3 regions of the Methylobacterium sp. XJLW genome follow, and region 1 is predicted to be linked to each of the others. Evidence: predicted binding sites of a transcription regulator. Region 1 holds the regulator's gene; each other region holds the start of a gene.
The links. The regulator LexA, encoded in region 1, represses DNA repair genes until DNA is damaged. The targets are predictions, from matches to a motif close to TGTTCNNNNTGTGTTCNG.
Positions count from the first base shown of each region.

Region 2: the regulator LexA is predicted to act here: its motif matches at 2,378-2,395, upstream of A3862_RS13365 (PA0069 family radical SAM protein).
Region 3: the regulator LexA is predicted to act here: its motif matches at 1,513-1,530, upstream of A3862_RS05225 (type IA DNA topoisomerase).

Region 1 is NZ_CP016429.1:4,607,816-4,611,930, forward strand. It holds gene A3862_RS21325 (vWA domain-containing protein) at 1-530, opposite strand, end outside; partial or broken gene A3862_RS21330 (ComEC/Rec2 family competence protein) at 783-2,216, shown strand; gene lexA (transcriptional repressor LexA) at 2,210-2,947, opposite strand; gene A3862_RS21340 (hypothetical protein) at 3,198-3,644, shown strand; gene A3862_RS21345 (hypothetical protein) at 3,663-3,878, opposite strand; gene A3862_RS21350 (NRAMP family divalent metal transporter) at 3,959-4,115, shown strand, end outside.
Region 2 is NZ_CP016429.1:2,876,687-2,880,801, forward strand. It holds gene moaB (molybdenum cofactor biosynthesis protein B) at 1-67, shown strand, start outside; gene A3862_RS13355 (amino acid permease) at 153-1,601, opposite strand; gene A3862_RS13360 (hypothetical protein) at 1,736-2,266, opposite strand; gene A3862_RS13365 (PA0069 family radical SAM protein) at 2,424-3,539, shown strand; gene A3862_RS13370 (methyl-accepting chemotaxis protein) at 3,900-4,115, shown strand, end outside.
Region 3 is NZ_CP016429.1:1,123,917-1,128,031, forward strand. It holds partial or broken gene A3862_RS05215 (DUF4113 domain-containing protein) at 130-636, opposite strand; gene A3862_RS05225 (type IA DNA topoisomerase) at 1,560-3,944, shown strand.

The DNA of each region.
Region 1 (4,115 bases):
CGGCTGGAGATGCTCGCGAGGACGTCCATGTTCGCCCCCTCCAAGCCAACGGCGAAGAACGAGAAGGCCTTCGTCTCCTCGCCCTCGCGAACGAGTTGCGCGGCGCGGGAGTAACTGTCGGTCGGCCCGCCATCGGTGAACAGGAACACCCAGGGGCGATAGTAGGAGATGCCGTTGGCCCGGTATGCGTCCTTGCGCCGACGGATCATCTCGACGCCGCGTTCGATGGCCGCGCCCATCGGCGTGTCGCCGGTCGTTTCCAGGTTGGGCGGGGTGAACATGTCCGGCGTCTGGAATTCGCTCAGGACCGAGACGGGCCCGAAGGTCACCACCGCGATCTCGACCCGCTTCATCGCCAGTGTGTCGGCGGCCAGCTCATCCTTGAACGCCACGAGACCGTTGTTAAGCTCAGCGATGGGCCGGCCGCGCATCGAATGAGACGTGTCCAGCAGGAGTAGGCATGGGCAACGCGGCTCGGGGTTGTCGGCGAACTCCTCCGCACCGAATGGGACTTGGTCGAACTCGGACATGCCAATCCTCCGCCGCAACAGAGCAAGCGGCATAATCCTAGGTGGTACGCAATCCTCGCGGCCATGCAAGGGGTGACTTGACTGGCGACGGCCGCGGCGGAACTCCGACACCCACTTAGCTCTGCCGTCCAAGGCGTAACGTCCACGCTGGCAGGAGCACTGCCGGACAACCTGAAGGCCGGTTGGCTGAAGCGGTGGCGCCCAGCGGATGTCGACGGAGCGGTCGCTTACCCGCCGGCCAACCTTCCCAACAGGGTGTCGATCTCGGGCCTCCACATGGTGCTGGCCGCCGGCGTGGTGTTCTGGCTGGTGCGGGCGCTCCTCGCGCTGGTCCCCCATTGCGCGCTCCTCTGGCCGATCAAGAAGATCGCGGCCGGCTTCGCCATGGTCGGCGTCACCGCCTACTGCGCCTTTTCGGGCTGGGACATCGCCGCCGAACGCTCGCTGATCATGACCCTGATCATGCTGGGCGCGATCCTGGTGGACCGGCCCGCCCTGTCGATGCGCAACCTCGCCCTCGCGGCGCTGATCGCCCTGGCCCGGGAGCCGGAGGGCCTGCTCGGCCCGAGCTTCCAGATGTCCTTCGGCGCCGTGGCCGGGCTGATCGCCTGCGCACGGCTGATCGACGGGCGGCTGTTCGTGCGCCCCGGGGCGGGCCGGCTCGGTCGGCTCGTCGGCAGCGGCCTCTCGGCGGTCACCGGGACCCTGGCCACGACCCTGGTGGCGCAGGTCGCGACCGCGCCCTTCGCCACCTACCATTTCCAGACGATCCAGCCCTTCGGCCTCGTCGGCAACGCCCTGACCCTGCCGCTCGTCTCCCTCGTGGTGATGCCCTCCGCGGTGATCGGGATCCTCGCCTATCCCTTCGCCCTCGACCGCCCGATCTGGTGGCTGATGGGTCAGGCGGTGGGGGGCATGCTCGCCGTCTCCCATTGGATCGCCGGGTTCGAGCGGGCCATCGTGGTCGTACCGGCCTTCGGCACCGCGGCGCTGTTCCTGCTGACCGCGGGCCTGCTGCTCGCGACGTTACCGGCCTCCCGCCTGCGCTGGCTCGCCGTGCCGCCGATCCTGCTCGGACTCGTCGTCGCGGCCCGACCCGACCGCTACGACCTCTATGTCGATCGGCAGGGTGCGGGGGCCGCGGTGCGGGGGCCGGACGGACGGCTCGCGGCCCTCGGCAGCCCGTCCGGCTTCGTCCTCGAACAATGGCTGAAGGCGGACGGCGACGGACGGGGAGCCGGGGCACTGATCGTCCGATCGGGCAGCGGCCGCTGTGATCGGCTCGGATGCACCGCGCGCCTGCCGGACGGACGGGCGGTCGCCCTGGTCCGGGACCGGCGGGCCTTCCCGGAGGATTGCGCCCGCGCCGCGGTGCTGATCACGGGCCTCGTGGCCCCACCGACCTGCACCGGCCCCCTGGTGATCGACCGGCGCGTCCTGGCCGCCCAGGGCGCCGTCGCCCTCAGGTCCGATGGCGAGAGCTTCGTCGCCCATCACGCCCGGGCCGATGGCCGCGCCGTGCCCTGGCGACCACGCTCGGGACACGGGCCGGGACCGCCACAATTGGTCACCGCGCCCTCCGCGGAGGCCCGCGCCTCTGACGACGGGGCGACAACGCCTCCGGAAACCGATGCGTCGGGCGGGGACTTCGCCCCCGGCGACGCGCCGGCCGAGCCGCTTCAGTAGCGGCGGACGAGGCTGACGAGGCGGCCCTGGATCCGGACCCGGTCGGGCCCGAGGACGCGCGTCTCGTAGGCCGGGTTGGCGGCCTCCAGGGCGATCGAGGAGCCGCGGCGGCGCAGACGCTTGAGCGTCGCCTCCTCGTCGTCGATCAGCGCCACGATGATGTCGCCGGTATTGGCCGTGTCCTGCTTGCGGATCACCACGAGGTCGCCGTCGAGGATGCCGGCCTCGACCATCGAGTCGCCGCGCACCTCCAGGGCGTAGTGCTCGCCGCCGGCCACGAAATCCGGCGACAGGGTGATGGCATGGCTTTGGTTCTGGATCGCCGAGACCGGCGTACCGGCGGCGATCCGGCCCATCACCGGGATCGAAATGGCACGACCGGCGTCATCGATCATCCGCGTGCTGGCCGGGGCCGGCGGCTGCTTGGACTTGCCGCCCTCGACCACGCTCGGGGTGAAACGGCGCGGCTCGGCCGGGGCCGAAGATGGGGCCGAAGATGGGACCGTCTGGCTCAGGCTCTCGGGAATGCGGATCACCTCGATGGCGCGCGCCCGATTCGGCAGGCGCCGGAGGAAGCCGCGCTCCTCCAGGGCCGTGATCAGCCGGTGGATGCCGGATTTCGACTTGAGGTCGAGGGCGTCCTTCATCTCGTCGAAGGACGGCGGGACGCCGCATTCCTGCATCCGGCTCTGGATGAAACGCAGGAGGTCCAGCTGCTTGCGCGTGAGCATCGAAGGGGGACTCGCGGCTTGGCAGACCGCCCCGTGACGGTCTCTGAAACAAATCACGAACAGGTTAAACGTTCCGCAAGTGTTCCGCAAGGGCGGCACCGCTACGCTTGGCGCGTCGCTCCGCGCTCGCGGGAGCAAGGTCGAGAAACGCATTGACGGCGCAAGCGGAGCCGTTTCAATGCACCGCGGCGCCCCGCCGGGAAGGCGGCGGATCCGGGCCGCGGGCTGGGACCCTCTTGGGATGACGAGGATGCGACGACCCGCAGCTCTGCTGCCCCTCGGCCTCGCCGCCCTCGGCCTCGCCGGCTGCACCACCGGGTTCTCCTACATCTCGCGGAACTACGTGGCGCTCACCCCCCAGGTGGTGACGATCGGCTGCAAGGAGCCCTACGAGGTCTACGACAACCGGCAGATGCGCCGGATGCTGATCGTCTCGAACGCCCTGCGCGAATATACCGGCTGCAACCTGAGCGAGGCCCGGATCGATCCGGAGCCGAACGCCACCCGGGTGAAGCGCTTCCGCACCGCCGCCCGGGCCTATCTCGACGAGACCGTGCGCGAGGATTGCCGGATCACCGGCGAGACCGTGTTCGATCCGCTGAAGACCGAGTTCGCCTACGCCTGCGACACGCCGATCGAGAAGCGCGGCACCGTGGTCCCCCGCCTGCCGGGCCGCAATCCCGGTCTCGCCCGCTGACCGACCGGCGGCGCGCCGTCAGGCGCCCGGCTTCGGGAAGGTCCGTTCCGCCGCGTCGCCGGCGGCGGCGAGCAGGGCGCGGGCGAAGGCCCGGGCTTCCGCCCGGTCGAGAACGATCGCGGCGGTGACCGGCGCGCCGCCGAGGTCGGCCAGGGCGAGTTCCAGGCGCACCCCGTCGGGCACGGCGGTCGCCTGCAGGCTCCAGCCGGAGCCCCGATCCGTGCTCTCCGCCATCACATGTCCCTCCCGCCTGCCCCGGGAAAACGCCGCAGGCGCCCGCCGGAACCGGCCGTGCGCGGGACTGTTCCCGAGCCGTGCCCAGCGCTTCCCTGCCTCGCCTGTCCGCTTACCTCAAGGCCGCAGGCCCCGGACTCGTGGTGATGCTGGCCGATACGGATGTCGGAAGCCTCATCACGGCGGCCCAGAGCGGGGCGCGCTGGGGCTATTCGCTCCTGCTCCTCCAGATCCTGC
Region 2 (4,115 bases), 1.7 Mb from region 1:
CAACTTCGTGGAGATCATGCCGCGTCTCGACGAGCACCTGCGGCGCGGGGCCAGCATCGCGGTGTGAGCATGAGCCTCAGTCCGGGCCCGCCCGCGGCGGCCCGGAATGACGGGATCGTCATGGGGGATCGTGAGGGGCCGGTCCGTCTGCCCTACGCCGCGTTCCCCTCCTTCCGGCGCAGGACCGAGTGCTTGCGGCCGTAGAAGAAGTACACGACGAGGCCGATCGCCATCCAGATCACCAGCCGCAGCCACGTGTCGAGGGGCAGGCCGATCATCAGGAGCAGGCAGAACAGGATGCCGAGGATCGGCACGACCGGCACGGCGGGGGCCCGGAACGGCCGCTTCATGTGGCGCTCGGTCCGCCGCAGGTAGAGCACCGAGCCGCAGACGAGGATGAAGGCGGCGAGCGTGCCGATGCTCACCATCTCCCCGAGGATGTGGATCGGCACCAGGGCCGCCACCACGGCGACCACGGCCCCGATCAGCGCCTGGCTGCGATACGGCGTCTGATAGGTCGGATGGACGTGGGAGAACATCTTCGGCAGCAGGCCGTCCTGGGCCATGGTGAAGAAGATCCGGCTCTGGCCGTAGAGCAGGACGAGGATCACCGTCGTGAGCCCGGTCAGCGCCCCGAGCTTGATCAGGAGGGCGAACCAGCCGATGCCGATCACGTCGACGCCCTTGGCGATCGGGTCGGGGACGTTCAGCTCCTTGTAGGGGACGAGGCCGGTGAGCACGGCGGCGACGAGCACGTACAGGATCGTGCAGACCGCCAGCGAGCCCAGGATGCCGATGGGCATGTCCTTCTGGGGCTTGCGCGCCTCCTGGGCGGCGGTGGAGACCGCGTCGAAGCCGATGAAGGCGAAGAACACCACGCCGGCGCCGCGCAGGATGCCGCTGGCGCCGAAATGCCCGAAGGTGCCGTCGTTGTCGGGGATCAGCGGGCTCCAGTTCGCGGTGTCGACGTGGCCCCAGCCCAGTGCGATGAAGGCCACCACCACGGTGAGCTTCACCGCGACCATGATGTTGTTGAAGCGCGCCGATTCCTTGGTCCCGCGCATCAGCAAAATCGTGATCAGCGCCACGATCAGCACCGCCGGCAGGTTGAACAGAGCCGTCCCGCCGCCGTCGATCGGCGTGCCGGGCGCGTTCGCGAACTGGGCCGGGATCACGATCCCGACGGTCTTCAGGATGCTGATGACGTAGCCCGACCAGCCCACCGCTACGGTGGCGGCACCCATGGCGTATTCGAGGATCAGGTCCCAGCCGATGAGCCACGCGAAGAACTCGCCCAGCGTCGCGTAGGTGTAGGTGTAGCTCGACCCCGCCACCGGGATCAGCGCGGCCATCTCGGAATAGCACAGGCCGACGAAGGCGCAGGCGATGCCGCCGAGCACGAAGGACAGCATGATCCCCGGTCCGGCATACTGGGCCGCCGCCGTGCCGGTGAGAACGAAGATGCCGGCGCCGATGATCGCCCCGATGCCCATCGCGGTGATCGAGAGGGCGCCGAGCGACTTCGAGAGCTGCTGCTCGCCCTCGCCGCTCTCGACGATGTCGTCGACCGATTTGCGCCCCATCAGGCCCGACGATTCCATTGCACCATCCTTCCAGATCGAGCCGGGTCAGCCCGCTTCCACAGATGTAGAGTCGGCGAAATTTCTGCCGCGCTTCAAGTGTTGTAGAGGCGGACTGACCGACAACAACGAGGGCCGGCGCAAGATTCTGCCGGTCAGGCGCGTTCGATCCGGGCGATCAAGGGCCGGACCTTGAGGCGCGCCGCGAACGGGCCGCCGCTCCGCAGGGCCTCGCGCCGGACGACGTCCCCGGCCCGGGCCTGCCGGGCGCCCATCACGCTCTCCAACCGGCCCACGAGCCGTTCGAGCCAGCCCGCGGCCGTACGGTGCAGGCGGCCGAGGGCCGTCTCCGGCCGCGCCGTCCCGACGAAGCGGTCGAGGGTGCGGATCCAGCCCTCGGCCGGAACGTCCCCGGCCTCAAGGCACAGGATCCAGTCCCGGCGGGCCGCGGCAGCGCCCGCGGCGTAGGGATTGCCGCCCCGGTGCAGCACGAGCGTCGCGCCCGTGGCCTCCGCGACGGCCGCCACGGCTTCACTCTCGCTGCCCGAAACGATCACCGCGTCGCCGATGAGGCCGCCGGCCACGCCGGAGACCAGCACGCTGAGCGTGTCGGCCAGGCGATCGATCGCGTCCGGATCGGCCGGGTCGGCCAGATAGGTCACGGCGGAGAGCATGAGCGCGCGCATAGACGATTCTGCGCCGCCGTAAACCGCCCGGCCGCCGTCGGGCGGCCGTGTCGCTGTCCGGACAGGCGACAAAGCTGTGTCTGCCTGAAAAAGAGGCGTTCGGCCGACGGTTGTTCGCTCTATGTTCCGAGCGGGATCGGGCAGGACACGAGTCGCCATGGTGTCGATACCCGATGACGTCTCGGGCCGGCCCGCCCAGCGACTCGGCCCGAGCGGTGTGCCGCGGGATGCTCGGCGCGGGCGTGGTGCCACGGCCAATCCCACCGGCCGCCACGAGCCGGCCCGGCGGGAGACGTTCCACGAGGAGACCGGGATGGCGGACGCGCCGGCGCCCCTGCGCACGCAGGTCACCCCGGAGCGCTCCACGCGGATCATCGCCCGCAACAGCTCGCCCGACATCCCCTTCGACCGGTCGATCAACCCTTATCGGGGCTGCGAGCACGGCTGCATCTACTGCTACGCGCGCCCCACCCATGCCTGGCTCGGCCTGTCGCCGGGGCTCGACTTCGAGTCGCGGATCTTCACCAAGCCGGACGCCGCAAGGCTGCTGGCCCGCGAGATGGCCGCGCCGGGCTACCGGCCCGAAACGATCGTCCTCGGCACCGCCACAGATCCCTACCAGCCCGTCGAGCGCGCGCACCGGATCACCCGCGCGGTGCTGGAGGTGCTGCGGGACGCCCGACATCCCGTCAGCATCACCACCAAGTCGGACCTCGTGCTGCGCGACCTCGATATCCTGGCGGCGATGGCGGCGGACAATCTCGTGCTGGCGGCGATCTCGTTGCCGACGCTGGATCCGGACCTCGCCCGCCGCCTCGACCCGCGGGCGCCGCGGCCGGACAAGCGGCTCGCGGCGATGCGCGCGCTGAGCGCGGCGGGGGTGCCCGTCATGGTCAACGTCTCGCCGATCATTCCCGGCCTGACCGATCACGAGATCGAATCGATCCTGGCCGAGGCGCGTGCGCACGGGGCGAGTCGCATCGGCCACGCGCTGCTGCGCCTCCCCGGCGAAGTCGCCGACCTCGTGGCCGACTGGTTCGCCGAGCACTATCCGGAGCGCAGGGCGCGGGCCTTCGCGCTCCTGCGGGAAGCCCGGGGCGGGCGCGAGAACGACCCGCGCTTCGGCCACCGCTTCCGCGGGGAGGGGGCCTACGCGGCGATGATCGGCCAGCGGGTCCGGCTCGCCGGCACGCGACTCGGCTTCGCCTTCGGGCGGATGGCGCTGAACCGGGAGTTCTTCCGCAGACCGGGGGCACAGTTGTCGCTGTTCTGAGACGGCGCGGCGTCGAGCCCGGCTGGCCAGGATCGTATGAGCGGAGCGCCTGCCGGGCCAGATGAATCCGCCGTCGGTGCAGCAGCTTATCGATCATCCATCTCCAATTCCGCTGGAAATGGCGACGTACCGCACTCGTCGCGTCAATCGGGACTTCGATTGCGCGAATACTCGGCTTGTTGACTCTAGGTTTAATCTTAATTGCCAAAATACATATTTCGATTGAGTCTTGAATTCGAGGTTGACAGCAAAGATCTTTTGTCCTCTATGAAGTCGTTTTCTAGGTTTGTATTGAGAAGGACTTACGTTTTGTCTCGATATTTCAGATTTTCAATAGGATCGATTATCGGATTAGTATTGATGAGTATGGGAGTAATGCTGCTTGCCGTGCGTACAGACACGCTCCTGAGCGCTGTGGAGCACGCGCGAGAGGGGCAGCGCGTCGTCACGCTCACGCGGGTCAGCCGCACGCTGCTCCGGTCGGTGATCGCGACCCGCATGGCGCGGGGCATCGTTCAGAAGGTCCTGGCCGTCGAGGGTCCGATCTCGGTGGCCGACAGGGCGGATCAGCTGTCC
Region 3 (4,115 bases), 3.0 Mb from region 1:
CCCTGGCCGCCGCTCCCGTGCAGGCGGACTGCCGCATGTCTCGGGAGGCAGGATAGCGTCGAGCGGGCGAGACGGCGATGCCCGTCGCGTCCCGGCATGTGCCGGCTCGTCGTACGACGGCGCGCCCGCTCAGGCGGCCGCGATCACGGGCACCTCGGCAAGGCGCGTGGTGTAACGAGGCGAGCGCATCTCGAACTTCGTCGACCAGTCGCGCCTCTCGGGAAACCCTGCAGCCGCCGGGACCGGGGCCCCGCGACCGAACCGGCCGATGCAGGCATCGAGCGCCGCCATCAGCGCCGCGCTCCCGGTCTAGCTGGCCGAAGCCGGGTAAGGCGCGTTGCGACGCGGCCAGGGGCACGAGGTCGGACGTGACCACCCGGCATTGGAATAACGGTAGCTGTCACTTCAAACCTTGCGCACGCCGTGCGTCGATGCCTTCAGTAGCACCAGCGTATCGTTCGAGGCCTCGGGCAAACTCACCACGATCGCGACCGAGCGCTGCGGCCGGTCGCGATCGTGCTCTGAGGTATGGAAGAAGACCATGACGCGGTCGGTAACGAGCCCCTCGCGCCGGAGCTTCCCCCCGAGGCGGGTAGCGTGGGTCGTCGCAACCGAGGCGACTTTATCGGAGGCAGATACGATGACGTTCGCTCTGGGCCACCGCGTCGGATGATGAGGCAGGACATGCCGATGTTGCGGCGGCCACTTTCAGGTCCGTTTCTGCCCTCCGAGCAGACATCCGGGTAGGCAGAGCGGAAGGTTCGCAAGGGTTCGATTGTGTTGAAAAACTCGGGATGCAACCGAAGCAGTGCACCACACCGCTCCATCCGGAGAAAGATTATTCGGTGACCTCGCGTATCTCGATCAATATCGGAGTGCAAGGCGACGAAAAGAGAAAAACCTCCCCTGTGGTGAGCCTCAGAACGAGTTAGCAGGCGTCGCCTCTGAGTTTTTCAACACAATCGGTCAATCTAAGGCATTCAGCTGAGCCGCGCCAAACGTCCGCTTACCCACGACCCGGCCCCCAAAGCGGACCAGCAGCTTCCGGCCAGATTCCGCCACGATGGATCGCCATAGCGCGCATAACCGGACGTTCTGCTTCGCGCCCATCCCAGTCGTCCCCTCCGGAATTGACAACCGCGGAAAGCGGACATCATCACCGAGGGTGTCGCCCTGAGTGCGGTCAGCCTGTAGCGTTGCGCGCCACGGTGCTGACCAACGATCCCGCAGTAGCTCTACTCGAAAATCTCCACCCCGTTGCACGCCAGCGCCAAACTCTTGCCGTGGGCCATCTGCAACTCGATATAGCGCAGCTTCAGCACGACCTGCTCCGCGTGCGTTTTCCAACCTCGCCGCGTGCCCGCCTCTTTCTGCTTGGCTGATCCTCTCAATCAGCCTGAGGTGAAGCCAGCCGGTTGAGGTCCTTACGCCTTGATCCGTGATACCGCAGCGACCCTGGGAGGGGTCGAAACCGTCTGCTCATGATCACCGCGATTGCATGTTTGGTCGATTTAGAACAAAATACGAACATGCTTGTGAGCGCCTGAGCGGCCAACGACATGTCTCCTCCTAGTTCGGGCCGCACGCTGTTCTTCTTCGAGAAACCCTCGGCGATGCGGCAGCTGCAGCGCTTCTTCCGCTCACCGAACACCGTCTGCGTGGCCGCCGAGGGGCACCTGCTGTCGGCCGAGGAGCCGGGCAGCATCCGGCCCGAGTGGAAGCCCTGGCGCTTCGACGCGCTGCCCATCAAGCTCGCCACGATCCCGGTCAGCTGCGGCACCAACCGGTCCGGCCAGTCGCACGAGCCGAAGATCGCCGCCATCCGGCAGGCGCTGAGCGGCGTCGAGCGCGTGATCATCGCGACCGATCCCGGGCGCGAGGGCTCGATGATCGCCTGGGAGGTGCTGGAGCACCTCGGCTGGCGCGGCCGGGTCGACCGGCTCAAGCTCGGCGCGCTCGACGAGGTCTCGATACGCCGCGCCTTCGCGGCCCTGGCCAAGGAGCCGGGCTCAGGCGAGCGCGACTATGCCGCCTACCTCGAAGCGCTGTGCAGGCAGTACGAGGATTATCACCTCGGCCTGAACGGCACGCGGGCCATCTCGCTGCGCCTGCGCCCGCCCGCGTTCCGGGAACCCTGGCGCTTCGGCGGCGTGCAGACGCCGACCCTCGCCATCCTGGCCGATCTGGAGGAGCGCATTCGCTCCTTCGTGCCGCGGGACTTCTTCAAGGTCGCCCTGCACCTCGGCACGCAATCCGGTGCCGCGCTGACCCTATGGCATGCACCCAAAGAGCGGATCTTCGACGCGGCGGCCGCCGAGACGATCCGGACGGCCGCCGCGACGTGGTCAGGTCCCCTGGCGGTCGAACACAAGGACGTGCGCCGTGCACCGCCCCGGCTGTTCTCGAAGGATACGCTGGCACGGCGCTGCGCCAAGCGGTTCGGCTGGGACCCGCAGCACACGGCCGGGCTCGCCCAGGAGCTGTACGATCAGGGCTACTTCAGCTACCCGCGCACCGAGTCCGAGTACCTGCCGGAGGGGCAGGCGGGTGATGCCGCCGCGATCGTCACCGCCATCGCGACCGTGCTGACCGATGTGCGCGATGTCGTCCCGGCGGGCGAACTGCCCCTGATCCGACGCGGGGCGAAGGGGCACTACGTCAAGGACCCGGGCGAGCACCACGCCATCGTGCCCCTGCGCAAGGTGCCGGAGCGTGGCCGCCTCTCGGTCGACCAGTTCCGGTTGTGGGAGCTCGTCGCGAAAGCCTTTCTCGCCGCCCACCTGCCTGACGGCATCGACGCACGCACGAGCGTCACGGCCGAGGTCGGGACGCCGCTGGGCGCGAAGCGGTTTGCCGTGTCGGGCAGCGTCATCCGTGCCCCTGGGTGGCGTGCGGTCTACGGCAGCGAGGCTGAACTCGAAGCGGACGTCGTGCCCGGCAAGGCCAAGCGCGAGGCGGAGGCCACGTCCGCGCGCCTGCCGCTCGTGGACGACGGAGAGGGCGCATCGGCTGCGGGCGCGGATGTCGCCACCGCGATGACCGAGCCGCCGCGTCGGATCACCCGAGGCGAGTTGCCGGTGGTGATGGGTCGGCTGATCGACCAGGTCGATGATCCGGCGGTCAAGCGCGCCCTGGAGAACCCAGTCAATCCGAACGAACCCAAGGGCCTCGGCACGGCCGCCACCCGCGACACGATCCTGCCCAAGCTTCTGAAGAGCCGCTACATCACCCTGGCCAACGGCAAGGACCCGGCCATTGAGGTGACCGAGGTCGGGCTGGCCTTCATGACGGCGGTGCGGCGCGTGTTTCCGACCTACGGCGACCCGGTCGGACGCGCCCTGTTCGAAGCGGAACTGGCCGAGATCGGTCGTGCGGCCACGCGTGCCGAGGCCGTCGAGCGCGCGAACGCCTTCCGGCAGCGCACGCGCACGCGCCTGGATGAGCTGATCGCCGCGATCGCGAACTCACCGGTCGTCAGCCTCGATCCGAGCCTGATCCCGCCCGGTCAGGCCGACAACCGGCCGCCGACGCCGGCCATGGTGTCGTTTGCGGCGAGCTTAGCTGAGAGAAAGGGCGTGAAGCTGCCGCGTGGCTGCAAGAGCAGCATCAGCGTGTGCCGGGCTTTTCTCGACACCCACGCCGGGCCACGCGTACCTCAGGAGGGCGACGCCGATCAATCCCGCGACCGCGGGACTCCGAGCGCGGCAATGCTCAAGTACGCACACAATCTGGCCCAGCAGCGTGGCATCACCTGTCCGCCGGAGGCTGAGACCGACTTCGACGCATGCTGGCGCTTCCTCGACGCGCACGCCGCTCGGCCGCAGCGTGGAGCGGAGACGCCGAGTTCCGGCGCAGCCAAAGCCAGGGAGCCTGCCGGGCGAGGCAAGCGGCGTGGCAGGGCGGCACCGGCGTCGCGACAGCCAGCACCACGACGTCGAGCCTGAGGGCGTTCATCCGACCGGAGCCCGGGTGCGAGCCGCATCAAGGATGGCCGCCATCACGGCAACTGCCGCCGCCCCCAACCGAACTCGATCAGAAGCCCTGCGTTAAGCCTCCGCAAACAATACCCTTGGATTCAATCAGAAGTTGCGCAAAAGCTTGGCAGCAGCCGACCC